2 regions of the Cohnella abietis genome follow, and region 1 is predicted to be linked to the other one. Evidence: predicted binding sites of a transcription regulator. Region 1 holds the regulator's gene; the other holds the start of a gene.
What was found. The regulator Rex, encoded in region 1, represses fermentation and respiration genes when NADH is low (regulators of the CRP and FNR family bind a similar motif). The targets are predictions, from matches to a motif close to TTGTGAAATATTTCACAA.
Positions count from the first base shown of each region.

Region 2: the regulator Rex is predicted to act here: its motif matches at 8,438-8,455, upstream of KCTCHS21_RS10905 (cytochrome ubiquinol oxidase subunit I).

Region 1 is NZ_AP019400.1:3,036,850-3,052,716, forward strand. It holds gene KCTCHS21_RS12980 (CCA tRNA nucleotidyltransferase) at 1-729, shown strand, start outside; gene KCTCHS21_RS12985 (biotin--[acetyl-CoA-carboxylase] ligase) at 739-1,707, shown strand; gene panB (3-methyl-2-oxobutanoate hydroxymethyltransferase) at 1,987-2,850, shown strand; gene panC (pantoate--beta-alanine ligase) at 2,847-3,755, shown strand; gene panD (aspartate 1-decarboxylase) at 3,740-4,123, shown strand; gene KCTCHS21_RS13005 (hypothetical protein) at 4,193-4,834, shown strand; gene dinG (ATP-dependent DNA helicase DinG) at 4,888-7,776, shown strand; gene KCTCHS21_RS13015 (redox-sensing transcriptional repressor Rex) at 7,773-8,429, shown strand; gene KCTCHS21_RS13020 (amidohydrolase) at 8,426-9,730, shown strand; gene KCTCHS21_RS13025 (cell wall elongation regulator TseB-like domain-containing protein) at 9,727-10,260, shown strand; gene KCTCHS21_RS13030 (hypothetical protein) at 10,734-11,273, shown strand; gene KCTCHS21_RS13035 (AAA family ATPase) at 11,266-12,765, shown strand; gene KCTCHS21_RS13040 (RNA polymerase sigma factor) at 12,982-13,539, shown strand; gene KCTCHS21_RS13045 (hypothetical protein) at 13,539-14,741, shown strand; gene KCTCHS21_RS13050 (3-hydroxyacyl-CoA dehydrogenase family protein) at 14,900-15,772, shown strand; gene KCTCHS21_RS13055 (acetate kinase) at 15,769-15,867, shown strand, end outside.
Region 2 is NZ_AP019400.1:2,585,696-2,601,562, forward strand. It holds gene KCTCHS21_RS10855 (DUF2269 family protein) at 1-155, shown strand, start outside; gene KCTCHS21_RS10860 (cupredoxin domain-containing protein) at 201-1,478, shown strand; gene KCTCHS21_RS10865 (stalk domain-containing protein) at 1,570-3,339, shown strand; gene KCTCHS21_RS10870 (manganese efflux pump) at 3,684-4,262, opposite strand; gene KCTCHS21_RS10875 (tautomerase family protein) at 4,667-5,125, shown strand; gene KCTCHS21_RS10880 (TetR/AcrR family transcriptional regulator) at 5,226-5,804, opposite strand; gene KCTCHS21_RS10885 (winged helix-turn-helix transcriptional regulator) at 6,078-6,431, shown strand; gene KCTCHS21_RS10890 (NAD(P)H-dependent oxidoreductase) at 6,613-7,140, shown strand; gene KCTCHS21_RS10895 (SCO family protein) at 7,216-7,794, opposite strand; gene KCTCHS21_RS10900 (c-type cytochrome) at 7,884-8,246, opposite strand; gene KCTCHS21_RS10905 (cytochrome ubiquinol oxidase subunit I) at 8,477-9,880, shown strand; gene cydB (cytochrome d ubiquinol oxidase subunit II) at 9,867-10,880, shown strand; gene cydD (thiol reductant ABC exporter subunit CydD) at 10,880-12,643, shown strand; gene cydC (thiol reductant ABC exporter subunit CydC) at 12,624-14,366, shown strand; gene KCTCHS21_RS10925 (response regulator) at 14,432-15,082, shown strand; gene KCTCHS21_RS10930 (hypothetical protein) at 15,733-15,867, shown strand, end outside.

The DNA of each region.
Region 1 (15,867 bases):
AAGCTTAAGCATGTCGCTATGGAACGTATTAGTAACGAATGGGACAAGATGATGGCAGGCAGCGGTCCTGAGCAAGCATGTCATTACTTGTTTAAGAGTGGATTGCTTGCCCATGTGAAGGAAGAATTGCCTGAAGCTATCTTGAGCGCTGCAGAGCGTTATCGGTTTAACGAGCTAAGCTGGGAATGGGAAGCGTCTCTTTCGACCGTGGGGTCATTAAGCAACGACTTCTTGCAGCTTCCCTTAATTGCTGATGTGGACTTGCGTTGGGCTGCTTTGCTATCGGGAATGAGTGCGGATCAAGAAACGGGTATCGAATTCTGTCGCGCTTTACATTTAAGCAGTCGAAGGACTACGAGAATAGCTGAAGTAGTGGGCTTCAATGAGAAGCTGAGCGCGTTTGAGGAGCATGAGCTCAGAGTAGGCTGGATTAAGCTGGCACTGGCATACGGTAGCTCCATCGCGGAGGACTGGTTAGTAATGAACGAAGCCTGCGAGGAGCCGTTATTTGAAGCGAGAGGCTGGTTAGAAGAGCTGCCGATCACATCAGTGTCTGAGCTGAAATTACGTGGTAATGAGCTTTCAAGCTTGCTAGGCAAATCCCCAGGCCCATGGATAACAACGTTGCTTCAGCAATTGTTGGAGGAAGTGGCGTTCGAGCGCGTGACCAATGAAAAGAAATCTCTTGTATCGGCTGCCAAATCATTGGTCGGAAATCTGAAATCGTAGGTGAACAAGATGAGCAAGGACAACTTATTAAATCTATTGGAAGCCGAAGCGGGTAAATATGTCTCGGGTGAGGAGATAAGCCAGAAGCTACAGGTAAGCCGGACAGCTGTCTGGAAAAAAATTCGGAAGCTGACATCGGAAGGTTACATTATCGAAGCCGTGCCGCGTTTGGGCTATCGATTATCGGGTAAGCCTTCCCACCTTTCTGTTCATGAGCTTCTTCCTAAGCTAAACACGAAGAGCTTCGGACGGGCTCTGCATCTCCTTGACGTTGTCCCCTCCACTCAGGATGAAGTACGTCGGTTGGCAGATCAGGGTGCTGCTGAAGGGACATTGGTTATCGCTGAGCAGCAGACCAAGGGTCGAGGCAGAATGGGACGGTCATGGGCCTCTCCAAAAGGAAAAGGAATATGGATGAGTCTACTCCTTCGCCCGCCTGTGCCTCTTCCGTTAACTCCGCAGCTAACTCTTCTTGCTGCTGTTGCGCTAAGCCGTGGTATATCTCGCCTTGTGCCAATTACAATTGGAATCAAGTGGCCGAACGATTTGCTTGTGAATGGTAAGAAAATTAGCGGCATTTTATTGGAATCCGCTGCGGAAGATGAAAGATTGCGCTATGTTATTGTTGGGATGGGCATATCGGTTAACCTTGATCCTGAGGATTACCCGGAAGAGCTGCTAGAGAAAGCAATCTCGTTGAAAATGGCATCAGGTGCTGTAATAGATCGTAGTGAGCTCATCGCTGTTATACTCGAAGAATTCGAACGATTATATGCGCTCTATTTGGAACAAGGCTTTGCTCCTATCCGATCATTATGGGAAGCCCATTCCGTTACACTGAATAATCACACCGTATTAAATACTCCCCAAGGTCAGGTTCAAGGAATCCCGCGAGAGCTTGATGATATGGGCGGTTTGCGCATAGAGCTTGAGGATGGAAGCTTCAAAACGATCTATTCGGCTGTGATCGATTCATAGACGTTGTTCGGAGTTTCTGTTATAATTTGTTGACAAGGTGGTATCGCTATTCGTAGCGAACTGCACTTGCCAGCAATGAAATGTTAGCGAATGAAAAGCAGTAAAGAAAGCAACAGTAATCCAATACCGTCAATGATTCGCGGCGGATTCTGCTCTGAGCCGAAAGGACCGAGACAGAAGGACGTGAAGGACGTTCTATGTTGAATGGCAACCTTTTTTGCTCATGGGCAAAATGGGTTTTTTTGTTGTTATATCCTGTAATCAGTAGGAGGATATTCCATGAAACAAGCATTGACTCTCCCACGTTTTAAAGCCATGAAGAGCCAGAATAAGCCGATTGTTATGCTGACAGCTTACGATTACCCCTCAGCTATGCTGTCGGAGGAAGCTGGAGTAGACGTTATTCTCGTTGGTGATTCTTTAGGCAATGTGGTACTCGGATACGACACGACGGTTCCTGTAACGTTAGAAGATATGATTTATCATACTCGTGCTGTAGTGCGTGGCGCACCTGGCACAATGATTGTGACGGACATGCCCTTCGCAACCTATCGGCTTGGTCCGGAAGCAACGCTCCGCAATGCAGCTAGAATTATGCAGGAGGGCGGTGCCCACGCGGTAAAGCTAGAGGGTGGCGCTGAGCTAGCTGATGAAATTAGATTGTTGACCTCAGCAGGTATTCCCGTTATTGGACATATTGGACTTACTCCGCAGTCTGTTCATCAGATTGGGGGGTACAGGGTTCAAGGTAAAACCTCCTCAGAGGCCGAGAAGCTATTGTCAGACGCTAAGGCGTTAGAGCAGGCTGGTGCATTCGGTGTTGTTCTTGAGCTCGTTACAGAGGAGCTGGCGGCTGCTGTGACGCATTCGATTAGTATCCCTACAATTGGAATTGGTGCAGGTCGCGGCTGTGACGGTCAAGTGCTCGTATACCATGATATACTTCGTTATGGCTCTGGCATCCGGGATAAGAAAATGGTTAAAAGCTACGCGAATATTGGGGATACGATTCGGAGTGCAATTACGGAGTATGTGGATGAGGTAAGGACAAAAGCTTTCCCAGAGGAGAAGCACTCGTTCCCTCTAGAGCAATCATCTAACCAGAGCATTTCATCTAAGCTGTACGGAGGAGAAGGGAAATGACACCTAAGATTATCCGAACGATTGTCGAATTGCGGCAAGCGATTGCCGAATTCAGGAAGCTTAGCGAAGATAATCGATCGGTAGGATTCGTTCCAACGATGGGCTACCTACATGAAGGGCATGCCAGCCTTTTACGTCAGTCTGCTTCTGATAATGGTCTAACCGTGCTAAGTATTTTCGTTAATCCGCTACAATTTGGACCTAATGAAGATTTGGATAAATATCCTCGAGATGAGGAGCGGGACATTAAGGTTGCTGCTACAGCTGGCACGAATATCATATTTATTCCTGCTTTAAGTGAAATGTATCCAAACCAAGCATTAACACATATTAGCGTCAGCGAAATTACCGAGAGGTTATGCGGTGCAAGCCGACCGGGTCACTTCGATGGTGTAGCTATAGTTGTTACCAAGCTATTTAACATCGTGCAGCCTGACCGTGCTTATTTCGGTTTGAAGGATGCCCAGCAGCTTGCTGTTATTTCTCAGATGACGCAAGACCTTAATATACCAGTAGAAATTGTTCCATGTCCGATTTTACGTGAAGAGGATGGGCTGGCTCTCAGCTCCCGTAACGTATATCTTGATGAGGACCAAAGAAGCCAAGCACTTATTTTATCTCAATCACTTTCTGCTTCGACAGATTGGATTCAGGCAGGAATTTCTGCGTCTGAGCTAATTGCGAAACTTAAGGCTGAAATTAGCAAAGCGCCGCTCGCTAAGATTGATTATGTGGATGTTCTCACGTATCCTAATTTGAGTCAGCTTAATAAAGATCGACCACTTAATGAAAATAACAATGATTTGTTGATTGCTGTAGCTGTATATTTCGGTAAAACTCGTCTTATCGATAATAGGCTGCTAAATCCAGTGGAGGTAGGTGAAGGTTTATGTTTCGCCAAATGATGAAATCCAAAATACACCGTGCAACAGTGACGGAAGCGAATTTGAATTATGTCGGAAGTGTAACGATTGACCAGGACTTGCTTGAACTGGTTGATATTTTACCTGATGAGAAGGTTCAGATCGTTAATAATAATAATGGGGCCCGTTTTGAAACCTATGCAATACCAGGGCCAAGAGGGTCTGGTGTCATTTGCCTAAACGGTGCAGCAGCCAGACTTGTGCAGCCGGGAGATCAGGTCATTATTATCAATTATGGTTTATTTTCTGACGAAGAAGCTCGCCAGCATCACCCGAAGGTTGCAATCATGGATGAAAATAATCATGTTGTTAAATTATTGGCGGAAGAGCCGCATTCGACCGTTTTGTAATACGTATGAAACACCTCCTTGGAACGCAGAATGAGCAGTACAGTTTCACTTGCGACAAGGGGGGACAATATGATTCGACAATTGTTTGCGACAATGAATGATGTATTAGATGATCTTATACTCCGATTTCCGACCTCTTCCGGTGATGAAAAAAAGATGCTACAGCAGCAATGGGACATGCTCAAAACGCTAAGTGATGATATTATTGAGTCATGGCTACAGTTTGAAGACAAGATGGGGATGTTTAGGGATCTTCAGCAGCAGCCTGCCGTGACCGAGGCTAAAGCGCCACAGAAGCTTGTAGGCTCATTTATTAAAGGACAAGGTTACTTTAAGCTGCAGATGTTTAAGCAGGCTTCTGAGCAATTAGAGGAAGCGGTAGCCGAATATCCTGAATTTACTTGCGTACGATTATTTCTTGGGATGTCTCGGATGCATATGAGACAATGGAATGAAGCGCAAAGGCATTTCCAATTAATTGTGTCCACATCGGAAGAGACCAGACTACAAGCGATCGCTTATAATGCATTAGGCTGCATTCAAGCTATTTATGCCCATATTGATCAAGCTCAGCATTATTTTCTCAAAGCGTTGGAAGTCGATCCCTCCTTCACTGATCCTCAGTTGAATTTGGAATCGATCCAGCAGGGAAGTGGACAGCTGCAGCTTCAATTCGGAAGTGCTGAGCTGCAAAGCTTAGTTCAGGTCTAGATATCGCCCGTTATATATACGGTTCTGGTTGCCGGAAGGAAAGGAAGTCAGCAATGAAATTTGCCGTGCTCGATTTTGAAACAACGGGCATGTCGTCCGATAAAGATGAAATTATACAAACGGGGCTCGCGCTAATTGATGAGGCGGGTACCGTTTGTTCAACGTATGCTAGCTATGTGCGTCCAAGCAGGCCGGTACCGCCTGAGATAACGCGTTTAACGGGGATCACCAATGAGGATGTCATCAATGCTAATGAGCTTGAAGATATGCTTAATGAGGTTGTCCCTTTCCTTCAGGATGCTGTACTTGTAGGGCACAACGTAGAGTTCGATGCTTCCTTCTTGCAAGCCGCCCTAGATCGGAGCGGCTATTTGCCATTCGCAGGACGAATGATTGATACAGTGGAGCTTACTCGCCTTCTGTATCCCACCCAGCCATCTTATTCATTATCATCACTTACACAAACCCTTAATATTAGTCATGATCGCCCTCATCAGGCTGACAGTGATGCTGTTGCAACCGCAGAGCTATTCCTGCTGTGCTTGAACAAGCTCAGGACGTTGCCATTATTTACTTTGCAGCGGCTTAGAGCTATGTTCGATCAGGAAAGCAATGATCTAGGCTGGCTAATTGCTGACGTAGCTGTTTGGCGTGAAACGCAGCCATTCATTCAAGAGGAAGGGGTTCATCACTTCCGTCAATTCGCGATGAATGTGGGCGACTGGAGCGAGGATGCACTTACAAATCGGAGCGAAGATACAACGGATGCATCTAAGCTGTTGAAGGATATGTCATTCGACGAATATCTAGCTATCGTTCAGAATAATCTCAAGCAGCTGTTTCCCGGATATGAATCAAGGGAAGGTCAGGAGATTATGTTCCAGGAGGTTGTTGGAGCATTAGAGCAGGACTCTCATTTATTGGTGGAAGCGGGAACAGGAACGGGGAAATCACTAGGCTATTTGTTGCCTTCACTATATTATGGGTTAAAGGAAGACAAAAAAGTCGTAGTCACTACTCATACAATTCAGCTTCAGGAGCAGCTTCGTGAACGAGATTTGCCTTTGCTTCAGCAGGTTCTTCCTATGCCTTTTCGCGCAGCGGTATTCAAGGGTCGTAGTAACTACTTATGCTTGAGGAAATTTGAGAGCCGTCAGCAAATTCCAGAGCATGCACTAGGTCGCGAGGATGCCATTACTCGAGGGGGAATGACGGTATGGCTTGGAGAAACGGAAAGAGGGGAATCTGAAGAGCTCAATATCGGTACTCGGAACAAGGAGGAATGGGATGCAGTATCCAGTGATGCAGCATCTTGTCTGAATCGTGCCTGTCCTTGGTTCCGTCGCTGCTTCTATCATCGAGCACGGAACGAAGCCGGTAAAGCAGATCTTATTATTACGAATCATGCTCTGGTGTTCACTGACATACGCGCTGAGCATCGGCTTTTACCCGCATATGATAGACTGATTGTAGATGAAGCGCATCATCTGGAAGAGGTTGCAAGCCATCATCTCGGACAGAAAACAGGGCATTCAACGCTAGCTATTCCTCTTCAACGTATCTGGAAAGATGCACGTACTGGTTTATTGCCTCAGTTAATTAGCACTGTTTCATCATTAGGAACGGGCAATTCATCGGCTTGGACAGAAAAGCTAGAGGTAATCGTGCCCAAAATTCATGAAATACGTGATGCATGGGAGCGATGGATGGATGCTTTGTTTAATTTGCTCGCTAGTCAGGCCTCTACAGATGAAACAGGCAATTATACCTATAGGCTGAAGCCATCGGAGCTGCCTTCACAGTGGGAGAGCTTGTCCGTAGATGGGAACAATGTGATCCAGCTACTTTCCGATTTTATCCGGCCTCTAGAGAAATTAACGATTGAAATTCGGGAAGATGCGGATGAGCTTAGCTTGCAAGGGATGCTAACCGACCTAAGCGGAGTGCTGAAAGACTTGGCCAATGTGCGAGCAGATACACAATCTTTTGTCTCGCTTGGCAAGCCTGAGTTCGTTTATTGGGTAGAGGGGCATTCTCAGTATCGCGGGAGATCGGTATGGATATATGGAGTGCCAGCGGATGTAAGCGTGCTCCTTAAAGAAGGTGTATTCGATCGCAAAGCAAGCGTCATTATGACATCAGCTACACTTACGATTGATAAGTCTTTCCGTTACGTCACTGAGCAGCTTGGGCTAGATGCGGCTGAGAAGGATGGGAGATTAAAGACGGCATTACTTCCATCCCCTTTCAAATATCGCGAGCAGGCGTTAGTTCTTATCCCTAGAGATTTTCCTGCGATTAAAGGACGCGATGGAGAAACAACCTTCATCAATGCGTTAGTCGATTCGCTTCAGGAAATGGCCCGAACAGTGGGAGGGCGTATGCTTGTGCTCTTTACCTCCCATCGTATGCTTAAAACCGTGTATGGGCCTCTGAAGGAGCGACTAGAGTCAAGCGGGATTCAAGTGTTAGGACAAGGAATGGACAGTGGCAGCCGTAGCCGCTTGACACAGCAATTCATTAAGCAGCCAGCATCGGTGTTGCTAGGAACGAGTAGCTTCTGGGAAGGAATTGATTTGCCAGGAGATGCGCTGACTTGTCTTGCAATTGTCCGCTTGCCCTTCCAGCCTCCGAACCACCCGGTCGCAGAAGCCAAATCAGAGAAGCTCCAAGCTGAGAATAAAAATCCTTTCATGAAGCTATCACTTCCTCAGGCAGTTATACGCTTTAAGCAAGGCTTTGGCCGACTAGTAAGAACGGCTTCTGATAAAGGCATCGTCATATTATATGATACAAGAGTAATAGAAACGAATTACGGTAAATATTTCTTGTATTCCTTACCTGGTCCCAAGATGGAACATTTGCCGACAGCGGCGATGGCTGCCCGTGTAAGCTCATGGCTTAATCCGATTGTCGATGGTGAAGAGGGAGAGTTGTCATGAAACCGAACAAAATATCCGAGGCAGTCGTAAGACGACTTCCTGTCTATCTAAGATTTCTTAACGAGCTGAGTGCTAGTCGCATCCAGACAGTATCCTCGCAGGATTTGGGGGAGAAGCTTGATCTAAATCCTGCACAAATACGTAAGGACTTAGCCTACTTTGGAGAGTTCGGACGCAAAGGCGTTGGCTACAATGTCGATTATTTAATAGAAAAGATTCGCCAAATTCTTAAGCTAGACAAAATGATGCATGTTGCTTTGGTGGGGACAGGTAATTTGGGTCGTGCATTGTGCAACTATAATATGTACATTAAAGATAATATGAAAATTGTATCTGTTTTTGATGCTGATGAGAGCAAGAAGGGAACACTTATCAATCAATTAACCGTGCAGCCTATGCAGGAGCTATCGGCTGCAGTTAAACAACATGATATATCAGTTGGCATCATAACGGTTCCTTCTGCAGAGGCTCAGAATGTAGCCGATCAATTCGTGGCAGCGGGTATCCGAGGGATACTGAACTTCGCTCCAGTCGTTCTGAAGTCAATTCCTGGAGTGAGAATTCACCATGCTGATTTTACTGCAGAGCTACTTAGCTTGGCTTATTATATGGATCATATTAATGGTTCTTTGAATGGAGAGGAAAGCCAATGACGCGCTTACTTATTAATAATGGTACATTCGTAACAATGGATGCACAGCTGCCCCAATTCGAGGGTTGGATGGCAATAGAGGGCGATCTTATTGCTGGTCTTGGAGAAGGAAGCGCTCCTGAGCAAGAGAAATCTCGTGCTACTGAGATTATGGACGGCAAGGGACTACTGTTCATGCCTGGGCTTGTTAATACGCACGGCCATGCTGCAATGTCTTTGCTTCGCGGACTTGCGGACGATCTTGCTTTACAGGATTGGCTGCAAAATCATATGTGGCCAACAGAAGCTAAATTTACGGGTGACGACGTATATTGGGGTTCAGCTCTTGCTGCGGCGGAAATGATCAAAAGTGGTACCACCACATTTGTAGATATGTATGACCATATGCAACGTGTCGGCGAGGTGGTCGAGCAATCGGGTATGCGGGCTAGCTTAACCCGTGGTGTAATTGGCTTATGTCCTGAGGACGTCCAGAAGGCAAAGCTAGCGGACGCTATTCAGTTCGCCAAGGACTGGCATGGCGCAGCTGACGGACGTATTAGCGTTATGATCTCACCTCATGCTCCTTACACATGTCCACCCGACTATATTGTCAAATTCGTAGAAGCAGCGCATGAGCTTAATTTGCCAATGCACACTCATATGTCCGAAACGATAGCTGAGGTTGAGCAGAATGTTAGAGACTATGGCTACCGTCCGGTTGAGCATTTGGACCGTTTAGGTATGTTTAGTCGTCCTACTCTAGTTGCTCACGCCGTTCATCTAAATGATGAGGAAATTGCGTTGCTAGCGGAACGTAATGTTGCTGTCTCCCATAACCCGGTAAGCAACTTGAAGCTTGCAAGCGGGATCGCGCGAGTGCCTGATTTAATGAAGGCAGGAGTGACTGTATCACTCGGTACGGACAGTGCAGCTAGTAACAACAATCTGGATCTGTTCCAAGAAATATCTATGGCTGCTTTGCTGCACAAAGGCGTCAGTGGGGATCCGACAGTTGTTCCAGCGGCTGAGGCATTACGGATGGGAACCGTATACGGGGCTCGTTCCATTGGTTTAGAAGGAATCGTGGGCCAGCTTAAGGTGGGGCTCAAGGCAGATTTCATTGCTCTTTCCATCAGCAAGCCGCATTTTGTTCCACACACAGATTATGTTTCACATTTGGCTTATGCAGCTAGAGGGTCGGACGTAAGTCATGTGTGGGTCAATGGCAAACAATTGTTGAAAAATGGTCAGCTACTCACTCTCGATGAAGAGAAGATTCTCGCTGAAGCGGAACGTTGTTTCCAGAGGCTTCGGGGATGAATCTGAGCCGCAGTGAGGGTAAACGGAGATTACCGTCTCTTTCGCTTAGAAGATGGCTAGTCATATTGGCTGGTTTTGTTGTTTTTGTTATCGTTACCTTCGTTCTGTACGTTCGTTCCGCGGATACTGATCATCGTAATGCCGAGAACAACGCCATACGAATCGCCAAAGAGCAAGCAGGGCTAGTCGAAGTCTCCAATGCGGTAATTCACACTTGGGATGAGACGGTATGGGTTGTAAATGGAAAAGATGCTGAGGAGCAGGAATGGATGGTATGGGAGCGCGAGGCTGAGACCATTAAAGAAAAGGTCAGCGACAACATGTCTGAGCAGCAGATGATTGCAAAGTTCTCGCAGGAGCACAATGGATTAATGCCGATTCGCATCATTCCGGGTTGGTTTCAGAACGGGCCTGTGTGGGAAATTCGTTACTGGAATGAGGCAGAGCAGAACAATCAGCGGCATCAATCGATTGATTTTTACTCCTTCAAAACAGGATCAAAGCTTAAAACCTATGTTCTCTCGAGTTAGTAAGCAAAACATAAACATTCCGCTGCATTAAGCTAAATAGACATAATAACGGCTGGCCCATAAGTGATGAACTTATGGGCTGCTTTTTTATATCGAATGGAAAGTATGAGCCGTTTGACGTTAGTCCTCCAAATTTAACTTACTGAGTGAACTACACATATGTGTTGGCAGACAGGTATGTGTAGTTCACTCAGTAAGTCCGGAAAGCAGCAGGGCTCGTAAAAATAGAAGAATCTTGATAGACCGCTTATAGCTGTGGCACGGTTCGACCTCATGGAGAACAAGAGCTGCGAAGTGCGTAATAATGGTTGTTGAGATTTTCCCGACAGCGCCTAAATAGGCGTTTTTTTGTTGTTTTACCATTGATCATCTAACGATTAGTATATCAAATCCTGATATACTATTAGCTGTACCTCATTGAAACATTCAATCCTAACTAAACAGATAACTATTTGTAGGAGGGGTTTAGCATAATGAAAATACGAATAATACCTATTACAATAACTGTGGCATTAGCGGCCGTCATTCTGTTCGGAGGATGGTTTGCTTACAGACATTATGGCGTTGAGAAGCCTTTAGACAAGGTTGCCAATTCAGTTGCTGGTGTAGAAACTGCTAAGGTCGAGATGTCCAATGGACTTGTTACAGTGAAAGTTAAACTGGCTCCAGATGCTGATCTTGGAGAAGTATATCGTCTAATAAAAAAAGATGGAGCGAGTGAGATTGGAAGCAAAAAGCTGGAATTAGCGGCGACTGCAACGGATAAGGAAAGTGTGCGGCTTGAAAAAGCATGGAGCTACGCCTTGTTCGATGTTGCTGAAGCGATGGAAAACCATAAATACTCAGGCATTAGAAATACGATGGAGAGCTTATCCGAGCAATTTGCAGGAATTACCGTACACACAGATATGGATGAAACGAATGTCTATATTTCAATGAGGGATGGTAACGCGGCGAAATACGTTATTTTACCTCGCCAGCCTGCGATGTTAGGGGTGTGGTCTAATGCGTAAGCTAAGCTCCTTTGGAAAAGAGATCGGTATAGGTACTGCAGTAGTTTTGTTTATTTTCTTGCTATACGTTGGTATATCTCCAGCTATTATGGTTATGGGTTTATTAATGTTCGCAGCAGTCATCGTATTGTCTAGATCCAAAGGTGGTCTAGCGATGGGGACAGCTGGTAAGAAGGTAACCGCACGGAAGCCTGAATTTCTAACCTTCGAGGATATTGGTGGTCAGGACCAGCCGAAACGAGAGCTGACGGAGGCATTGGATTTTCTAGTCAATCGTGACAAGATACAACAGCTCGGTATTCGTCCTCTCAAGGGTATCCTGTTGACGGGTCCTCCAGGGACAGGCAAAACTTTACTTGCTAAAGCTGCAGCCAATCATACTCGTTCCGCATTTATTGCGGCATCGGGGAGTGAGTTTGTCGAGATGTATGTTGGGGTCGGTGCTGGAAGAATCCGCGATTTGTTCAAGGAAGCTCGCCAGCAAGCGATTAAGCTGAAGAGAGATAGTGCAATTGTGTTTATTGATGAGATTGATGGCATTGGTGGCAAAAGAGACGGCGGGCAGCATAGAGAATATGATCAAACCCTTAATCAATTGCTTACCGAGATGGATGGTGTTCAGGGGGAAGAAAGTATTCGTGTACTTCTGATTGCTGCGACGAACCGTAAAGAATTGCTTGATCCTGCTTTACTTCGCCCAGGTAGATTCGATCGCCAGATTCAGGTAGATCTTCCGGATAAGACGGGTAGGGAGCACATTCTGAAGCTGCACGCACGTAATAAACCGATGGATGAAGAAGTGTCGCTCGGCAAGGTAGCGGAAGAAACCTTTGGTTTTTCTGGAGCACAGCTGGAAAGCGTCATGAACGAAGCAGCGATCTATGCAATGCGTGAGGAGTCAGATAAGCTGATGACCGTTCATCTTACCCAAGCGATTGACAAAGTTATGATGGGTGAAAGAATGGACAGAGAAACGACTCGCGAAGAACGTGAGAGAGTAGCTATTCATGAGCTAGGTCATGCGATCGTAGCCGAGAATGTGCGTCCTAAGAGTGTTGCTCAGGTATCGCTCACTCCGCGTGGACAGGCTCTGGGATATGTTCGTCATCATCCGCAGGAGGATCGCTATCTCTATACGCTAAAGGTTCTAGAAGAACAGATTATGATTGCACTAGGCGGCGCAGTTGCTGAGGAGATTTTTTACGGCGGGCGCAGCACAGGGTCTCGTGGGGATTTTGACCAAGCAACGAGTATCGTAAGAACGATGATTGAGTCGGGGATGTCTACGCTAGGGATTATCCATCCGCAAGCGTTGACTCAGGAACAGTGGTCGAAGGAGAATACGAAAATTCTGGATGAGCTCACTAGCAAGACACGTGAATTGTTAGACATTCATAAGGATAAATTCATGCAATTGCTCGGTCACTTGATCAAAGAAGAAACCTTATCTGGGAAGCAACTTCGGGATATTCTAAGTGAGAAAGCAGCATGATCAGGAAATATCTAAGTGACCATAACCACATTTCCGAGACAATAAGTCTGGGGATGTGGTTATTTTTTTATGCAAAAATTTAGTTAATTTATATAAAATATGTGTTACATTCTTAAGGTATCTTTAAGATTTAGAACGGTGTTTAAGAAGGAAAATAAACAAAAAATATGGTAGCATTGAACCTAATATACATTTGAATCGTCTAACGGAATAGAGGTGGCAAGATTGGATTCCCAACGTAATTTCGATTTTCTTAAATATATGGTTGAAACAGATGATACCAAAGGCTTGTTGAACGAATTAATGACGGCTTACGGGAAGGATGTTTGGAACTACGCCTATAGCATTACACGCAAATGGGATTTGGCTGATGACATTACGCAAGAGGTATTCATTAAGGTTTTTCGCAATATGCACGCTTTTCGCAGGGATGCTTCAGTAAAAACCTGGCTCCTAACGATAACGCGAAATACAGCAATTGATTATCAACGATCTGCCTTTTTCCGTAAGGTAACCTTATCTGATGTTGTTGAGGATTACGGAGAGCGCCATTCTGTCGAGCATGACGTTGCGGACTCAGAGGCGGTCAATGAGATTTGGAAGATGGTATTAGAGCTTCCAAAGAAATACAGAGAAGTTATTATCCTATACGCTCATAATCAGCTGTCACTGAAGGAGATTGCACAAGTACTAGATGTGACAGAAGGGACAGTTAAATCAAGAATGTTTCATGCTAGGCAGAAGCTAACGAAGATCAAGGAGGCTAACAGCTAGTGGATGATAAGGAATTATTTGAGCAGCTGGCGCGTAGCCCACTAACTAAGAATGGATTCGACGAGGAATTGCGACGAAAGATAAATCATTATCTGGACAATCCTAAGAAGAAGTCGGTTCGCCCTTGGTTTGTGAGGTGGAGTGTCCTCAGTGCTTCATTCCTGTTGATCGTAGTCATTGTGTCAGGCTTATGGGGCTGGAATAGCTTAAGCTCTAATAAGCGTGGTGAATTGACTCTCCCCTTAGAGCAAGCCTCATCAAGCTCACAACCGGTCATTGAACGGGAGATCAATCCTAATCCTCATTCGGCCGTTGTAATCGGTCTAAGGAAGGATAGCGATCAAGGAGCACTAAGCAGCTATCGAACGATAATAATAGCACCGGAAAATAATAAGCTTACGTTTATTAGAAGTGGTTCCGGAATTTATATGCCCTATAAGACTCATTTCTGGAAAGTTGACACTGTAATGGACAGTGCTGGCGAGGGTGTACAAACAATCGAGGCTACTCGAGCGGATAAAGTGAAGAAGAGAGAGGCAAGCATTGAGATAACTGCTCCACTTAGAAGAACAGAGAAGCTTCTCTTTGCTGGAAACCATTACTTATCCATTTTGCAAACGACGAATTCCGATGGATATGGGTATGTAGTCGATCATACGAAGGCATGGGTAAATGAAGTTACTGCTCTGGATCCCTCGGTTCGTATGAATGATCCCGAATCATTGCAAAATAACCATATTACAATCGCTAATGCCCTTGGAACTACAGAAGTGATTAAGGGCAGTGAGGAATGGGCAATGGTTCGAGATTCCTATAAGTGGGTAGGGAAGCAGCCTAATTCTCAATCTATTGTCAATAATGCATCCGAATTACTAAATTGGCCTACACTATCTGTGGCTCTCACGGAGCAAGCAACTGGACCAGATACATTATCAATTACAGGGAAACAGGTACTGAAGCTAGACCGTAATGCGATCGATGCCTACACGTCACCAGCCGAAGATCTAATTGCTATTGTAGCTGACCGACGTATTACCCTGTATCCTTATCAATTAAAGGGAGCGGAAATGCAGGAGCTATCTGTTTCAGTACCGATTGATACGAACGAGTCAGTTGTTATGGTAAATTGGGCAGTCGATGAAAGATACGTTGAAAGCTGGAAGCAGCTATTTACCAAATGGTTTCCCAAACCAACAGAATAGACGGAATTATGATAAGATGAGAGTACCCAATAATATCTCTGTAGGGTGAGAAATCACGTTATAGGGAAGGGTAATCTCGTCTTATTCATTTTTTATGGATGATTACTTCATCTTAATACTGTAGTGTCGTTTGGACATCATATGGAGGGACCGTAGTTATGTTTAGAATTATCGGAGTTGTAGGTGCGGGAACGATGGGGCAAAGCATAGCAGAAATGCTTGCCGTTAAAGGCTTGGATGTATACTTGGTTGAGAAAACACCTGAAAAGCTGCAGCAAGCTAAAGAAATGCTTGAGCTTAGTCTCGATCGCCAGATGGAACGCTGGGCGATAACAGCTGCTGAGAAGAAATTAACGCTTAATCGGATACATATGGCAAGCTCCCTGCAGCATTTGGCGGATTGCGAGCTTGTTATTGAAACGATTAGTGAGGATTTAGATAGCAAATTGGAGGTTTTCAGTCAATTAGACGGAATCCTATCAGATAACTCAGTTCTGGCAAGTAATACATCAACATTGAGTTTGACTGAGCTGGCGGGTGCTATTCGTAACCCCGAACGCGTTATTGGAATGCATTTTGTATATCCGGCCTTTAGAATTGATGTTGTCGAGATCATTCGTGGTTTGCAAACGTCGGATGATACTTTTAATAGAACAAAAGCCTTCGTTGATGAAATTCTGTCGAAGAAGGGTGTTATGGTTTACGAATCACCAGGATTCGTTACAACGAGACTTATTTGCCTGCTCATTAATGAGGCTCTGCACTTGTTAGAAGAGGGCGTTGCTTCTTCCGAGGACATCGACACTGCGATGAGTCTTGGCTACCAGTTCGAGCGTGGTCCTTTGGAAATGGCTGATCGCTTCGGCTTAGATTCTGTGTTAGCTGCTCTTGAACGTATGTTCCGTGAATATGGGGAGCTGAAATACCGCCCTTCATTTTTGCTGAAGAAAAAGGTTCGTGCCGGTCAGTTAGGCATCAAAACTGGAATAGGCTTCTTTAAGTACGACAAGGATGGTGAGAGAATCAGATGAATGTACTCGTAATTAATTCTGGAAGCTCCTCGCTTAAATATCATCTGTATAACATGGAAAAGGAAGAAGTGTTAGCCAAAGGCCGAGTAGAAAGA
Region 2 (15,867 bases), 450 kb from region 1:
GTCTCGCAAAATGGGTGTTTGATGCCTCGAACTTGAGCAAAGTCGAGCTTCCGCAGGAGCAGAGGGCCATTCTCTCAAGAGCGAATTCACTGTATTATGTTGCGTCAGCAATGGGCTTGTTATTATTTGTGTTTATGATTATTAAACCTAATTAATCGAGAAAATGAAGTGGAATAATTCCATTTATGAGGAGATTTGAAATGAAGAAAACTGCAACTGTATTGTTACTTACTTTTACCGCTGTTTGGATGTTAATAAGCTCCGTATTTGCCGCTGATAATGCAGCGACACCAGACACTTGGCAAGTGTCCGTTGGTAAAGAAACCCCGGCTGCTTCACTTGATTCCATGTTCCCTAAAGTCATATTTATTCATGAAGGAGATAAAGTCGTATTCACGAACGGTGCTATTGCAACCCCGCATACCGTAACGTTCCTAGCCGGCCAAACGCCTCTTACGACTCAAGATCCAACTCACGCGATTCCCACTGAACCAAGTGGTGGAAGCTGGGATGGCAAGGCGCTGCTGAACTCAGGCATTTTGGTTCCAAAGCAATCCTATGAAGTTACCTTTACGACTAGCGGGGCTTATTCCTATTATTGCGTACTCCATCCAATGATGGTCGGTACGGTAGTCGTGCTGCCGAAGGGCCAGCCGATTCCTTCGAAAGTAGAGCAAGCCGCAGCCGCAAAGGCACAGGAAAATGATCTGATATTCCAAGCGAGCTTGCTGGAAGGTTCTCATGAAGCCCAATATGCAGTAAACAAAGATGGTTCTTTGACCTATAAGATAGCACTTGGTTCGGGAAATTCCACTTTCTCTCATAACCGCATGGTCCCTGAGACGGTAATTGTAAACCAAGGAGATTCTATTACCTGGACCAACCTTAGCCCTTATGAGCCCCACTTTGTTACCTTTAACAAGCCCGCAGACCTGAATTTCTTCACAGAAAAAGGCGAGTTCAATCCTAAGTTTATGCCGCCGTCTGGCGCCAAGGAGTTTAACGGCACTGGCTTCACCAATTCGGGTATTCTCTTGAACACGCAGTCGTATAATCTGAAATTTACGAAGGTGGGAACCTTTACTTATGAATGCTACTTGCATTCGGGTTCCAAGATGAGGGGCACCGTAGTTGTTATTCCAAAGGGTGCAATCAAGCTGGTAGTAAACGGCAATGCAATTGCTAATTCTGCAGGCGCACAATGGAAAAATGAAGATCTGAACGTCGATGTTGTGTCCTTCACCAAAGCTTTGGGCGGTAAGCTCGTAATCGATAAAAAAACCAATAAATATACGATCACAGCAAACGGAAAATCGGTTGGAACGGTTGGAACTACGCTAAAAGGCACAGTGTATGTTTCTGCAGAAAAAATCGTACATGGTTTGGGTGGAACTTATACCTGGAATGGAGCAACACAATCCTTAACGGTTACGGTCGGTGCAAAAGCCGCTGCTGCTTCTACTAGTCACTCGCATTAAAGCTTGATGCTTATAAATTTCATACGACAATAGAAAGGGAGTTTAATGACTCCCTTTCTATTCATTTTTACCCCTCGAGAGGAAGAATACGATGATTAACAATACCTTTTTACAGCGTGGAATGAAAAAGCTTTTACTGGCGACATGGGTCATGACGATTATTTTAGCTATTCCTTTGTCCTCCGCAGCAGCCGAACCCACAACGATAAAGAAATTTCAGCTCTATGCGACCGATGGCTATATGACGCTGCCTGATGGTGTCCAATTATATATTTGGGGGTATAGCTTTACGAACGAGCCTGGGAGCGCGACCTTTCCCGCCCCTGCATTGGAAGTGAACGAAGGGGATCAGGTTGAAATTACCCTTACGAACATCGGACCCAAGAAATCGGGAATTAAACGGCTTGCCCATACGATTCATTTTCACGGATTGGATACCGACCAGCAGAACGACGGAGTTCCACATACTTCACCAGCTATTCAAGTTGGGGGAAGCTTCAAATACCAATTTACGGCCAAGCATGCGGGCTCTTATTTTTATCATTGCCATGTAGATACGATTGAGCATTTGCAAATGGGGATGTATGGAGCATTCATTGTGAAAGCCAAGAACGGCATTAATCAAGCTTGGACGGGTGGTCCGTCCTTTGATAAAGACTATGTGTTAGTGGTAAACGAAATCGATCCTGTATGGCATAAAGCGGTAGAGGAAGGAAAGCCGTATGACAGGACGGATTTCCGCCCTAAATACTGGACGATCAACGGTAAAGCTTACCCGGATACAGAAAAAGACCCCACGAGCTATATTGATGGAGTAGTCGGAGAGACAGTCCTCGTTCGGTTGATCAATTCGGGGTACGAGCCGCACAGCTTTCATATGCATGGCTATCACTTTCAGATCATTGCTTCAGATGGCAGGCCGCTGCCTGAGCCAGTGACGAAAGATACCGTATTGATCGGGCCCGGCGAGAGGTATGACCTTCTCGTTACCTTCGATCAGTCGGGGATGTTCCCTTTCCACAGCCATAATATCGTGGACAATACGAATAACGGCACATATCCTGGTGGTTTACACACGATGATCGATGTCAAGGAAAATACGCCTGATTCTTCGCCTATGCTGATGACCATTCGTTTGAAAGCGGGTCGTAATTCGGTAACGGTGAACGGCGAGTCCATGCAGCTACCTCATTCGCCTGTCGTGTTGAAAGGAACAACCTATATTCCCGCCCGGTTTATCGGGGAGATGTTAGGTGCAGAGGTGAAATGGCTGCCAAAGGAGAAGTCGATTATTTATGCAACGGATAAAACGACGATTCAGTTATGGGTGAACAGCAGCCAGGCTAAAGTGAACGGCAGACTTGTTTCCTTGCTCGCTCCTCCCAAGGAGATCAAGGGAACAACAATGGTGCCTCTCCGTTTTATTGCCGACCAATTAGGAGCAAAGCTCAGTAAGGATAGCAAGACGGGAGAGATCATCTTTACGGGGGCGATGAGTGCTGCACCAGCGCCGTCACACCAATCTCATACCGAGGGGGGAACCTCGGGCGGTGAGACCAACGGGAACAGCGAGAACAGCGGTACGGACAGTGTGGATCAGCCAACGAACTCCGATCCGTTGACCGTCAATATCACCACCTCTTTCATGCCTACGAAGCTGACGATCAAGAAGGGGCAAACTGTCAAATGGGTGAATAAGGATACACAAATCCATACGGTTTACGATCTTGAGGACAAATTCAATAGTCCCAACATCCTTCCTAATGCCGAATTTTCTTATACCTTTAAGGAAACGGGAACTTACACGTATTATTGCTCCACCCATCCGAGCATGGTGGGAGAAATTACTGTGACTGACTAGTTCTTGCTATGTCTATCGATTATAGTTTTTGCGGGGAAGTATCTCCTTACGGTTGTTTGCTCCACCCCGTAAAGTGAAGATAAGCTTTGTAGTCAATTCCGATTACTTTACGGGGACCCCGGGTTGAGATCGTGAAATCTGAATGGGTAAACTCGTAACAAGGAAATTTCACGATCTCAAAGACAAACGCTTCGCTCCTACAGGAGATACTTCCCCTCTTTTTCTCATCGATTACGGTTAGTAAAAATACAAAAAGAAACCTCTCTTTGTTAAATGGAAGTGTCGAGCAACCATTTAAGAGATGAGGTTTCTTTGTACATTCAGGCGATTAACGATGTGGCTACTCAGTCTACAAACGCCAAGTAAGCAACCAGCAATAACAATACTCCACTGATAAGTGTTCCAAATTGTCCAACATTGAATTTTCCGATGCGGATATGACTCATTTTTGCTCCAAAGACAACACCAGCCCAAACCGTTACAAAGCTACCTATTGCAGCTAATACGGATAATAAGAGTGGCGAAAATCCAAGCAGACCTGCTCCAATTCCATTCGTTAAAGCATTTGCCGAAAGAGCGACTCCTAGAACAATGGACTCAAGCAAACTAATACTTATAACCTGGTCTGACATGGCGATTCCTTGCGCCTGGTTTTTTCGTGGAACGGCCAACAAAATAATACGAAGACCAATAATGACCAAGATGAAGGCACTAAGTACCACGGGAAATATCCCAGGTAGTATTTTGGAAATCCACATCCCGAAATAGATACCGCACACGCTGAAGAGAACACAAATTACCGAAATCAACATGTTTGAATAATGACTGATGCGGATATTACGTATGCCATAAGACAATCCTACACCCAAATTATCAATGCTCGATGAAAATGTTAAAGCTGCAATAATAAGCCATGATGCCATAATACTCAACACCTCCAAAGTTTTAATTTATCTCAAAGCATTATATTAGGTATGTTGAAGAAAGTGCTTGCCCTTAACTAATTTTGTTGAAAAAAATGAAACATTCGAATTCATTCCGTTGAGGTTCTTTAAGTGGGGCACTTAATGTGTTGATATTTCATCAACGTTTTGATGAATAAATGGCACACCTCCTCAACAGTTGAATAAAGTGTTAGAAAATCTAAGACTTTCATTCAGCTTAGGGCGGAGGCCATAATATGGAGTATGTTAAAGCTTTCTTTGAATAATGGAAAAATCTAATCCTAACCCGGATTAGATTTTTTTTGCTCATTGACTATGACGACCGTCATAATATATGATTATGACGGTCATCATAATTGTGTTCAGAAAAAGGAGAATTAACTATGCCAATGATCGATGTGTACACACCAGAAAATCTCTTCCCTGCAGATGCAGAAAAGGAATTAGGAACAGCTTTGGCTCATGCCGTTCTTAGGGCAGAAGGCGTTGCTTCACCTAGTCCATTTCATCTGGACAATACAGCAGTTTTTATTCATCGGCTTAAAGCAACGGACATTCATACTGGAAGTACAAACTCAGCGAATAATGTACGAATACAAATTATTACACCACCTGGTGCACTTAATCGGGAGGGACAGAAGCAAATTACGAAGGAAGCGACAGAAATTGTCGCGCGGATTTCTGGTGATGAGACGCTTTTCAAGCGTACCTGGGTCATACTTACCGAAGCTTCCGAAGGTGGGTGGGGATTGCAGGGAACCGCTTTTGGGGTTGAAGAATTTAGTGCGCTGGCCGCTCGTGCAGCCGCTGCTAAGGCGGCACAAGAAGCCATAAAGGAGTAAGGGATTCAAATAAAATATCGTGGCCTGTAAAACTGCGTGTTCCTTTATGGAACTGTAGAGATTACAGGCTATGTTTCTTTTAGAGCAGGAGAGACCTACATTATTTGGTTTCCTGATGTGGGTTAGATACGCTCTTTATCATTATAAGTAATTGCTCCGCTACCATATCGAACGTATCGAACGATTTTTGCGCTCGACTGATGGCTACTGCGCCCTCGCAGGAAGCGATAATGACATTCGCTAGCCCCTTTGCTTTTGCTAGGTCCAGACCACCAGCATTAAGCAGTGCGGTTAAATGGTCACTCCATTGCTGGAACACAGCTGCGGCTTGTTCCAACAAGTCTGACGAGTCCGATTCTACAGTCACCGCAAGCACAGAGCAGCCCATTTCAAAATTAGAGTGACTTAACAGCATTCTCCATAGCGAGATGAACTTCTCAGCGACGATTTCAGCGGGTTGACCTTCAAGGGTGTTTAGAAAGCTTATAGCACGTTTTCCAGCTAGTTCAACTGCTTCTTTGACAAGCTGATCTTTACCTTCAGGAAAGTGGTGGTAGATTGAACCTCTAGGTGCTCCAGTGGCTTTCATAATTTCAGTAAATGAGGCGGCATGCACCCCTCGTTGGCCGAGGAGCTTTACGGCACCTTCGATCATTAGCTCTCGAGATTTTAGAGTCATATTTACACCTTCCTATTGCCTAAGCGCATCTGGCTTACAAGATTCTATAGTAACGATTGTACATTTCAAATATGCAAACGTACAGATAAAAGCTCGTAAATTTGCTCTCGTGGCAGTTTGCGAGTTTTTTATATGTAATTGCAATCTCTACGCTACCTATCTCCAAACTAGGCTGTTCGCTTTACTTCTCAGCTGTTGGATTGTAGAATTCAATTAATCATATGTAAATTATGCGCATTTACTTCATATACTTACCAAAAAGGGAGTGTACTTGTGAACACCGAGAATTGCGTTACAACTGACCTGAATCTTAAAAACACAGGCTTTGGATACACTTTATCACTAATAGGTGGTAAATATAAAATAGTTATTATTTATTGGTTAGCGGAACATAAAGTTATGCGGCACAATGAGCTCAAAAGATGTATAGGAACGATTTCATTCAAAACGTTAAGCATTATGCTCAAAGAACTTGAAGCTGACGGTATCATTCACCGTGAGGAGTATCCGCAAATTCCTCCCAAGGTGGAATATTCATTGTCTGAAAGGGGACGCTCCCTTGTCCCTGTACTCGATATGATGTGTCAGTGGGGAGAAAATAATCGTCCAGTCCTCGCGTTTAAGTAACCTTTTATTTATATTGACTCACCTATGCGACCCCGAGCAGGTCGCTTTTTTTATTCTCATATCATCAATAACACTCTCTTATACGTTCATTACTTACCTAAATGTGCGTACTTACTTAATTAAAGTTTGTAATATATACTCGATCTCAGAAGAAAAATAGATAAAGAGAGTGGTTGATTCCATGAAAACATTAATCGTTGCTGCACATCCAACTATAGAAAGTTCATTTATTCACAAAAGATGGTTGGAAGAGCTGAGGAAGTATCCGGAAGAGTTTACGGTTCATGAGTTATATAAAGAATATCCTGATGAAAAGATCGATGTTAAGAGGGAACAAGAGCTGGTCGATGCTCATGATCATTTAATTTTACAGTTCCCCATTTTCTGGTTTAATTCCCCACCGTTTCTTAAGAAATGGTTAGACGATGTATTTTTAAGTGGATGGGCTTTCGGTAAGGGTGGAGACAAGCTAAAGGATAAGAAAATCAGTTTTGCTGTTTCTGCTGGCATTAAATCCGAAGATTTTTCTTCCACGGGCAAATATAAGTACACTTTAGAGGAGATATTACGTCCTTTTGAAGTGACTTGCCATTATATTGAAGCAGACTATAGACCGTTCTATGCATTCTATGGAGCGGAGCATAATCCATCAGTTGAAGAAGTTGGCGTAAGTGCTGAAGAATATGTTCAGTTTGTTAGATCTTTGTGATTTCCTGCTTGAGTGAAAATTAAACCTCCAAACATCCATTTTCTTAGTGGGTTTGGAGGTTTTTTTACTTGTCTCTTATGAGTTTTCGTTTTTCTTTTCTGAGAGAAGGGAAACAATATCAGCCATGATCACTTCATTGTTCATTTCATCGCCCATACTGTAAACTTTGCGCACTTTTTGCTCAGAATCAATCAAATTAAGCGAAGTAACGGTATGTACGAATTGACCATCGCCCATATTTTGAACCATAACACCGTATTGCTTGGCAATCTCCTTCGTCGCTTCTTCTTCTCCCCGAAGCACATGCCAGCCGGACATATCCATTTTCATCCTATCCGCGTACTTCTTCAACATTTCAGGTGTATCCTGCTTAGGATCGAAGGTGATTGCGACGAACTGTACTTCATTCCCAAACAAACCTTGCTCCTTTAATTGCTCCTGAAGCTGCACCATTTTATACGTCGTTAGAGGACAGATATCGGGACAGCTTGTAAACATAAACTCCATCAGAACGATTTTGCCCTTGTTATCGCTTGCGTTCACCTGCTGGCCGTCCAAATTCGTTAATGCAAATTCAGGTGCAGACTGTACTACTGGTAACGCGGTTTCTCTATCCTTTGAGCTGTACAAGAAATAAACAATTAGCACTAACATAAGGACAGACAGCAGTAATGGAAAAAAATAGCTCTTTAATTTTGTGCTCAGTGAAGGGCACCTCCTGAATCCATTTCCTTGGTAGGACGTTATTGATGAGATGCTAGCCAGGTTGTGACTGTAATAAGCTCATCCTCAGATAGACGTTTCTCAAAAGAAGGCATTCCTCTTCTACCATTTTTAATCGTTTTGAAAAGCTGCTCTTTCGTCAGAGATGACCCGATGTGGGCTAGCTCAGGTCCGATTGCGCCTTGCAATTCGGCTCCGTGGCATGAAATACACATGCTTTGATAAATCTGTTCGGAAGTCGCGGCATCCACTGCTCGCTCTGGAACGGTAAATGCAGTGCCTTCTTTAGCCTGCTCTTCCTTGTCTGGCAATCCTGTCAACAATAAATAGACTCCAAATATACACGCACAGGCAACCAATCCGGACATCATCCACTTCGACATGTTGTTCCTCCTCACAATTAATTTCATCCTCCATATTAACAAGGGATAATTCCACTCGCTATAGCTCTTAAGAGTCAGACCCGTAGAAATCACATTCACATAGTTGTCATTCGTATGCCACGGATCGGACACGTTAATGACTCGTTGGAGTCATTATTCCCGAAAGGGACTTAGATATAATAATGGCATGAATGTGATTAATTTCACATTAAGAAAGAAGGGATAACGCAATGGATATTGTTGATTTGGCCAGACTCCAATTTGCTCTTACCACCGTTTTACACTTTGTATTTGTTCCTATTTCGATTGGTTTATCGCTGCTTATTGCCATTATGGAAACCTTGTATGTAGTTAAAAAGAATGAGCTGTACAAAAAAATGGCGAGGTTCTGGGGGAATTTTCTCCTTATTAATTTTGCTGTAGGAATCGTAACCGGCATTTTACAGGAATTTCAATTCGGAATGAACTGGTCCGATTTCTCCAGATTTGTCGGAGATGTGTTTGGAGCACCATTGGCTATTGAAGCGCTGCTGGCTTTTTTCCTAGAATCTACTTTTATTGGTTTATGGGTCTTCGGTTGGGAACGATTGTCGAAAAGGGTGCATCTCGCGTGTATGTGGCTAGTATCTATCGGTACGATGCTGTCTGCCCTCTGGATTCTGGCAGCCAACTCGTTCATGCAGCGACCTGTTGGATATGTAATCAATAACGGTCGGGCCGAGATGACGGATATTATGGCATTGCTTACGAATGGGCAGCTGCTATGGGAATTTCCACATACATTGTTTGCAGCATTTGCAACAGGTGCTTTTCTGGTCACAGGAATCAGTGCATGGAAGCTGGTGCGTAAGCAGGAAGTCGCATTTTTCACTTCCTCCTTCAAGATCGGTATAACGGTTGCGCTAATTTCCTCGCTTGCAATTGCGCAGTTTGGGCATGGGCAGGCGCAGTACTTGGTGGAAACGCAGCCGATGAAGATGGCGGCTAGTGAAGGTTTATGGGAAACAAGCGATGATCCAGCTGCATGGACGGTAATTGCCTCAATTAATCCTGAGGATCAGACCAACAGCTATGAATTAAAGATTCCATATATTCTAAGCTTCTTATCTTATAGCAAGTTTTCGGGAGCTGTGCCTGGTATGAAGGATTTGCAGGCAGAATACGAGCAGACATATGGACCGGGCAACTACATTCCACCTGTACGGACGACATTTTGGAGCTTCCGCATTATGATCGCAAGCGGAAGTATGATGATTGTGTTGGGGCTGTACGGTGCATATTTGGCAATCCGTCGAAAGCTCGGAAATCCGAACAAGCTGTTTATGCGACTTATGTTTGCAGCCATTGCTCTGCCGTTCATCGGCAATACGGCAGGATGGGTGATGACGGAAGTGGGACGACAGCCATGGACGGTATTTGGTTTGCTGCGTACGGAGGATTCCGTATCTCTGAATGTGTCTTCAGGGCAGCTGTTGTTTTCAGTCATTTCGTTCACAACGGTCTATCTTCTACTGCTCTGCCTGACAGCATATTTATTCGCTCGTGTTGCCCGTAAAGGTACGATTGAAGAACATCAAGAGCGGGATAAAGACGATCCGTTCGATCAAGGAGATGATTCCATTGCCCTTAAATGAACTGTGGTTTGTGCTGATTGCAGTATTGTTCACCGGTTTTTTCTTTCTGGAAGGGTTTGATTTTGGCGTAGGCATGGCTACCCTTTTACTCCCGCGGAGCGATGGGGAGAAGCGAATCCTGATCAATTCGATTGGTCCATTCTGGGATGCTAATGAGGTATGGCTTATTACAGCGGCAGGTGCGATGTTCGCCGCATTCCCGCATTGGTATGCGACCTTGTTTAGCGGATACTATGTCCTGCTTACCTTCCTATTACTAGCCCTCATTTTTCGTGGAGTGGCCTTTGAATTCCGGGGTAAAGTGGATAAGCAAAGCTGGCGGAAAATGTGGGATGCGGCTATTGTGATCGGGAGCGCCGTGCCTCCATTGTTGTTTGGCTTATTGTTTGCCAGCATGATCAAAGGTGTCCCAATCGGACCCGATATGGAGATGACAGCTGGCTTTACTGATATTGTAAATGGTTATTCGATTGCAGGAGGTGTGACCTTGGTAGGGCTTTGTTTGCTACATGGGTTCACCTTTATCACCCTGAGGGTCGAAGGAGAAATGCGCGTGCAAGCTCGGAGATGGGCTGAAAGGCTTTTACCCATCGTAGCGGGACTCCTGGCTTTATTTACAGGATGGACATTTGTAGTAACGGACCTATTCGAGCATCGTGGCAATATGCTTCTTCCTTTGGTCATCCTCGGTTCGATTGTTTGTGTGCTGGCTGCTATCTTTCTCAGAAAAGGCAGGGAAGGATGGGCTTTCGGCATGACAGGCTCGCTTATTGTTCTCACCTTTGTATCGATGTTCGTTGGCTTGGCTCCGAGATTGATGGTGAGCTCGATTCAAAGTGCTTATGCTTTAACGATTCAGAATGCTGCTTCAAGCGAATATACGCTCAAAGTCATGACGGTAGTTGCAGCAGCGCTACTGCCGTTCGTACTGGCCTACCAGGCATGGAGCTATTTTATCTTTCATAAACGAATTACTAACAAGGATCATCTGGAATACTGATGGACAAAAACTGGTTTCAACTAAAGGGATTCCGTCCCGCTATGCTGCTACTGAGCGGGATGTCTCTCCTTCAGGGAGTGCTGATTGCTTTACAGGCGGTATTGCTGGCCCGGGCTATTGCCTTGTTATTCGAAGGAAAGGCTGTCCATCAATCTTACGATTTCCTTGCCTTGTTCTTACTAGCATTTGGAGCGAGACATACCGTAGTTTGGTTGCAGCGCAAAATTGCCGGTCGTTTCGCAGAAACAGAAAGCATATCGGCAAGGCAGCTACTGGTGGAACAACTGTTCGAACGTGGACCGACCTTTGCTGCTAAGGAAGGAAGCGGAAAGCTAGTTACGCTGGCTCTGGAAGGCATCGACCGATTTCGCAGCTATCTTGAACTGTCAATTCCTCGAACATTGGATATGCTGTTCGTCACATTAATTCTCCTAGTCGTCGTGTATTGTCTTGACGTTGTATCAGGGTTGATTTTGACCGTTGCTATGCCTGTACTGATCGGTTTTTTTATTCTACTTGGCTTGGCAGCCAGAAAAAAGGCGGACAAGCAGTGGCAATCCTACCGTATGCTTTCGCAGCATTTTGTGGATTCCTTGCGCGGACTGGAAACGCTGAAATTTCTAGGGCGTAGCCGTGCGCATGGGAAAACGGTGGAGCAGGTTGCAGATCGTTACCGCATCTCTACAATGCGCACGTTGCGGGTCGCATTCTTGTCTTCTCTCTCACTCGATATGTTCAGCATGCTATCCATAGCATCTGTGGCAGTTGGCTTAGGGCTTCGGCTAATTAACGGCGGGATTGGGCTGGAGGCTGCGTTGGTTGTTTTACTTCTAGCACCAGAATATTTTCTTCCCGTAAGGATGCTTGGGACTGACTATCATGCTTCCCTTGATGGGAAGGAGGCGTGGGACACAATTCGTAAGGTAAGCAGTGAACAACCAGTTCCTGAGTCTCAGGAAACGGAGAGTTATAAGTGTTCGGAGATAGGCTCTGATATTCGCTTAGTACCTATAGAATTGTCCCGTGTGCAGGTGAATGGCGAGGATGGGAAACAGTTGCTCAAAAATATATCGGTGCAACTCAAACCGCATCATAACCTTATCGGCATTGTTGGCGCAAGCGGAGCAGGGAAATCGACGTTGCTTGGTGTACTGGGCGGATTTATTAGACCCGACAGGGGCGAACTTAACCTCGATGCCGTACGAATAGAAGAAAGTAATCAAACAAAAATTCAGCAGCAGATCGCGTATATTCCGCAGCATCCGTATCTTTTTAGTTCGACTCTGTTGGAAAATGTCCGGTTTTATGAACCGGATGCTACGGAGGCGGAGGCAGTTCTGGCTATTGAAATGGCAGGATTAAGCGAGGTTGTAAGGGACCTTCCGCATGGCATCTTTGAAAGGATAGGAGAAGGAGGTCGGGCGCTTAGTGGCGGACAAGCTCAGCGAGTCGCTTTAGCTCGTGCGCTTCTAGGCAAACGGCCGATTATGCTACTGGACGAGCCAACCGCACATCTCGATATTGAGACGGAATGGGAATTAAAGCAAACGATACAGTCGATCTGGCGCGACAAGAGAGTATTTTTGGCGACCCATCGGTTGCATTGGATGAAGGAAATGGATGTCATTTGGGTTCTGCACGAGGGCTGTCTTGTGGAGGTCGGGACGCATGAGGAGCTTGTTGCTCAAAAAGGCGTATACAATGAGCTTTTAATGGCAGGCAGCGGGGGAAGGGGAGGCAATTATGCTGGATACGAGGAATAAAGGTTGGATTGCGCCCTACTGCAGGAAGTATGCCGGGCTTCTCGGAGCTGCAGCATTGCTAGGGATAGCTGCTGTGTTAAGTGCGGCTGCGCTGCTGTTCACATCTGGCTATTTGATCTCTCGATCCGCGTTACGACCGGAAAATGTGCTGATGGTCTATGTCCCGATCGTGCTTGTACGGGCGTTCGGATTCGGAAAAGCTGCCTTGCAGTATGCAGAACGATTGGTTGGGCATCACGCCGTTCTGCGGATTTTGTCGACGATGCGTGCAAGATTATATCGCCAGCTTGAGCCTCAAGCGCTGTGGCTGAGAAGCCGGTTTCGAAGTGGGGATCTGCTGGGGCTTGTAGCCGAGGATATCGAACAATTACAGAACGTGTACCTTCGGATCGTATTGCCTGCCGTGTCTGCGCTGTTTGTTTATGCGTTAAGTATTACTCTATTAGTAAGAATAGATGCTACGTTTGCCGGGTTGATGGCGCTCTATGCAGGATTTTGGCTATTTGTCGTCCCGATCATATCTTTACGGATTTCTGCTTCAAGGAGACGTCACTTCAAACTACTGAAGAAAAGCCATTATCAAGAGCTAACGGATGCGATCTTCGGCTTGGAGGATTGGGTGCTAAGCGGTCGGCTCGGAAAATGGTTAGAAAATTATCGACAACAGCAGGCTGTGACCGCGCAAATCGAAAAAAAGCTGCGCCGCAGAGAGTGGCGTATGCAATGGTTCTCGCGCTGTGCTACAGGAGGAGCAGTCGTTATGCTGGTGATTTGGGCCGGAGGGCTTGCAGATCAAGGTAGAATCGACGTTACCTGGATTGCGGCGCTTGGGCTGGTAGCTTTTCCACTAATGGAGTCGATCGTCCGCGTAACAGAGGTAATGAACAGAATACCGGATTACGAGGATTCCATTGAAAGGCTCAATGAGATCGGGGATATTGTGGAACCGCAGCAAGCAGCTTCGAGTCAGTGTTTGGAAGCTGCTGCGCTAATGCTAGAGAAGCCCCCCATCGATTTAAAGATGGATTCCGTTAATTTTAGTTATCCTGGGGCCCTGAATCCGGCCGTTCATAATCTTTCCTTGCATGTTCCGCAGGGAGGCAAGCTCGCAGTACTCGGTAGAAGCGGCGCTGGAAAGTCCACGCTACTGCACTTAATTTTGGGCGAGCTGCAGCCGGATCAAGGGCAGGTGACGGTCAATGGCCAGTCTATTCAAGAGAACACCGCTCTTTTTTCGGTATTGAACCAGAAGCCCTATTTATTCAATACAACGGTAGCGAACAATATAAGGCTCGGAAGAAGCGAAGCCTCCGATGAGGAAGTCCGTTATGCGGCAGAACAGGTGGGATTGCATGCGATGATTGAATCACTGTCGGGCGGCTACGATACTCGTATGGAGGAAGCAGGCCGACGGTTCTCAGGCGGAGAGCGACAGCGTATTGCGCTGGCGCGTGTCCTTCTGCAGAACCTTCCCATTGTTGTGCTTGATGAGCCGGCTGTTGGTTTGGATCCGATTACTGAAGCCAAGCTACTGGAGACGATATTTCGTGTGCTGAAAGGAAAAACGCTTATCTGGGTTACGCATCATTTGCTTGGTGTAGAGCAAATGGATGAGATCATTTTTATGAATAAAGGTGCTGTGAGTATGCGGGGAACGCATACTGAACTGCTACGTCATCATGAAGCGTATCGGCGGCTGTATGAGCTAGATCATATTGAGTAACTATACGTGATTATGGAGTATGTTGACGTGACTTTGTTATAGATTCAAAAGGGGGACGAACTGTGATTACGTCGAGTTTCCGTGTGCTTATCGTCGATGACAATGATCAGGCGAGGGAAGGTATTCGCACCATCCTCAGCGCAGATCCAGTATTTGAAGTTGTGGCTGAAGGGAAAAGCGGGATGGAGGCTCTTGCTTTAACGGAGCAATGGATGCCGGATTTGATTTTAATGGATATTCGTATGCCTGGGATGGATGGTCTGGAAGCAACGAAACAAGTCAAAGAAAAGTACCCCTATGTGAAAATAGTGATGGTTACGGTTTCGGATGACATTGCTCATTTGTTCGAGGCACTTAAGAAAGGCGCTCAGGGGTATTTGTTGAAAAATTTGACTCCCAAGTCATGGCGCGAATATTTGAAAGCGATCGCTGTAGACGAAGCCCCCATGACAAGGGAGCTGGCTTTTCGAATTCTTAAAGAATTCTCACAAGTCGATAAACCTCCAACAGGATCTGATCCTTTAACCGCACGTGAAAGGGAGATCCTTGGTCTTGTTGCCAAGGGACTGTCAAATCGTGATATTTCTTCAGGATTGGATATATCGGAGCATACGGTAAAAAACCATTTGAAAAACATTCTACAAAAGCTTCATCTGGAAAATCGGGTGCAGCTAGCTCGCTATGCATTCGAGCATGGCTGGATGGGGAAGAAATAAAGCACTGAGGGCTACTAAGGGAGCCGCAAAAACTGGTCCACGGTCGAAATAACGCACTGAGGGCTACTAAGGGAGCCGCAAAAATTCGTCCGCGCTCGAATAACGCACTGAGGGCTACTAAGGGAGCCGCAAAAACTCGTCCTCGGTCGAATAACGCACTGAGGGCTACTAAGGGAGCCGTAAAAACTCGTCCGCGGTCGAATAACGCACTGAGGGCTACTAAGGGAGCCGCAAAAACTCGTTCGCGCTCGAATAACGCACTGAGGGCTACTAAGGAAGCCGCAAAAACTCGTCCGCGGCCGAATAACGCACTGAGGGCTACTAAGGGAGCCGCAAAAACTCGTTCGCGCTCGAATAACGCACTGAGGGCTACTAAGGGAGCCGCAAAAACTCGTCCGCGCTCGAATAACGCACTGAGGGCTACTAAGAGAAGCGAAATCGGCTACCTGCGTCGAAATAACGCACTGAGGGCTACTAAGAGAAGCGAATTCGGCCATCTGCGCCGAAATAACGCAATGGATGTGAAACAATTTTTGCATTTAATTCGTTTATTTACCAAGATAGGAAAGAGTGGGTTGGTTAAAACAGCAATCATTCGGTTGATTTTAGTTTCGTAACAACGTAATTAACTGAACAGGGGATGTTTTGAATTGAGGATTAAAGTGACATTAATTTTAATGTTGTGTCTTTCGTTCACAGCTTTAACTGCTTGCGGGAAAAGAAATACGCCTGAGAATAGTTCAATTGCTCCTGCATCACAAGACAACAGTGAAACGAGCATAATC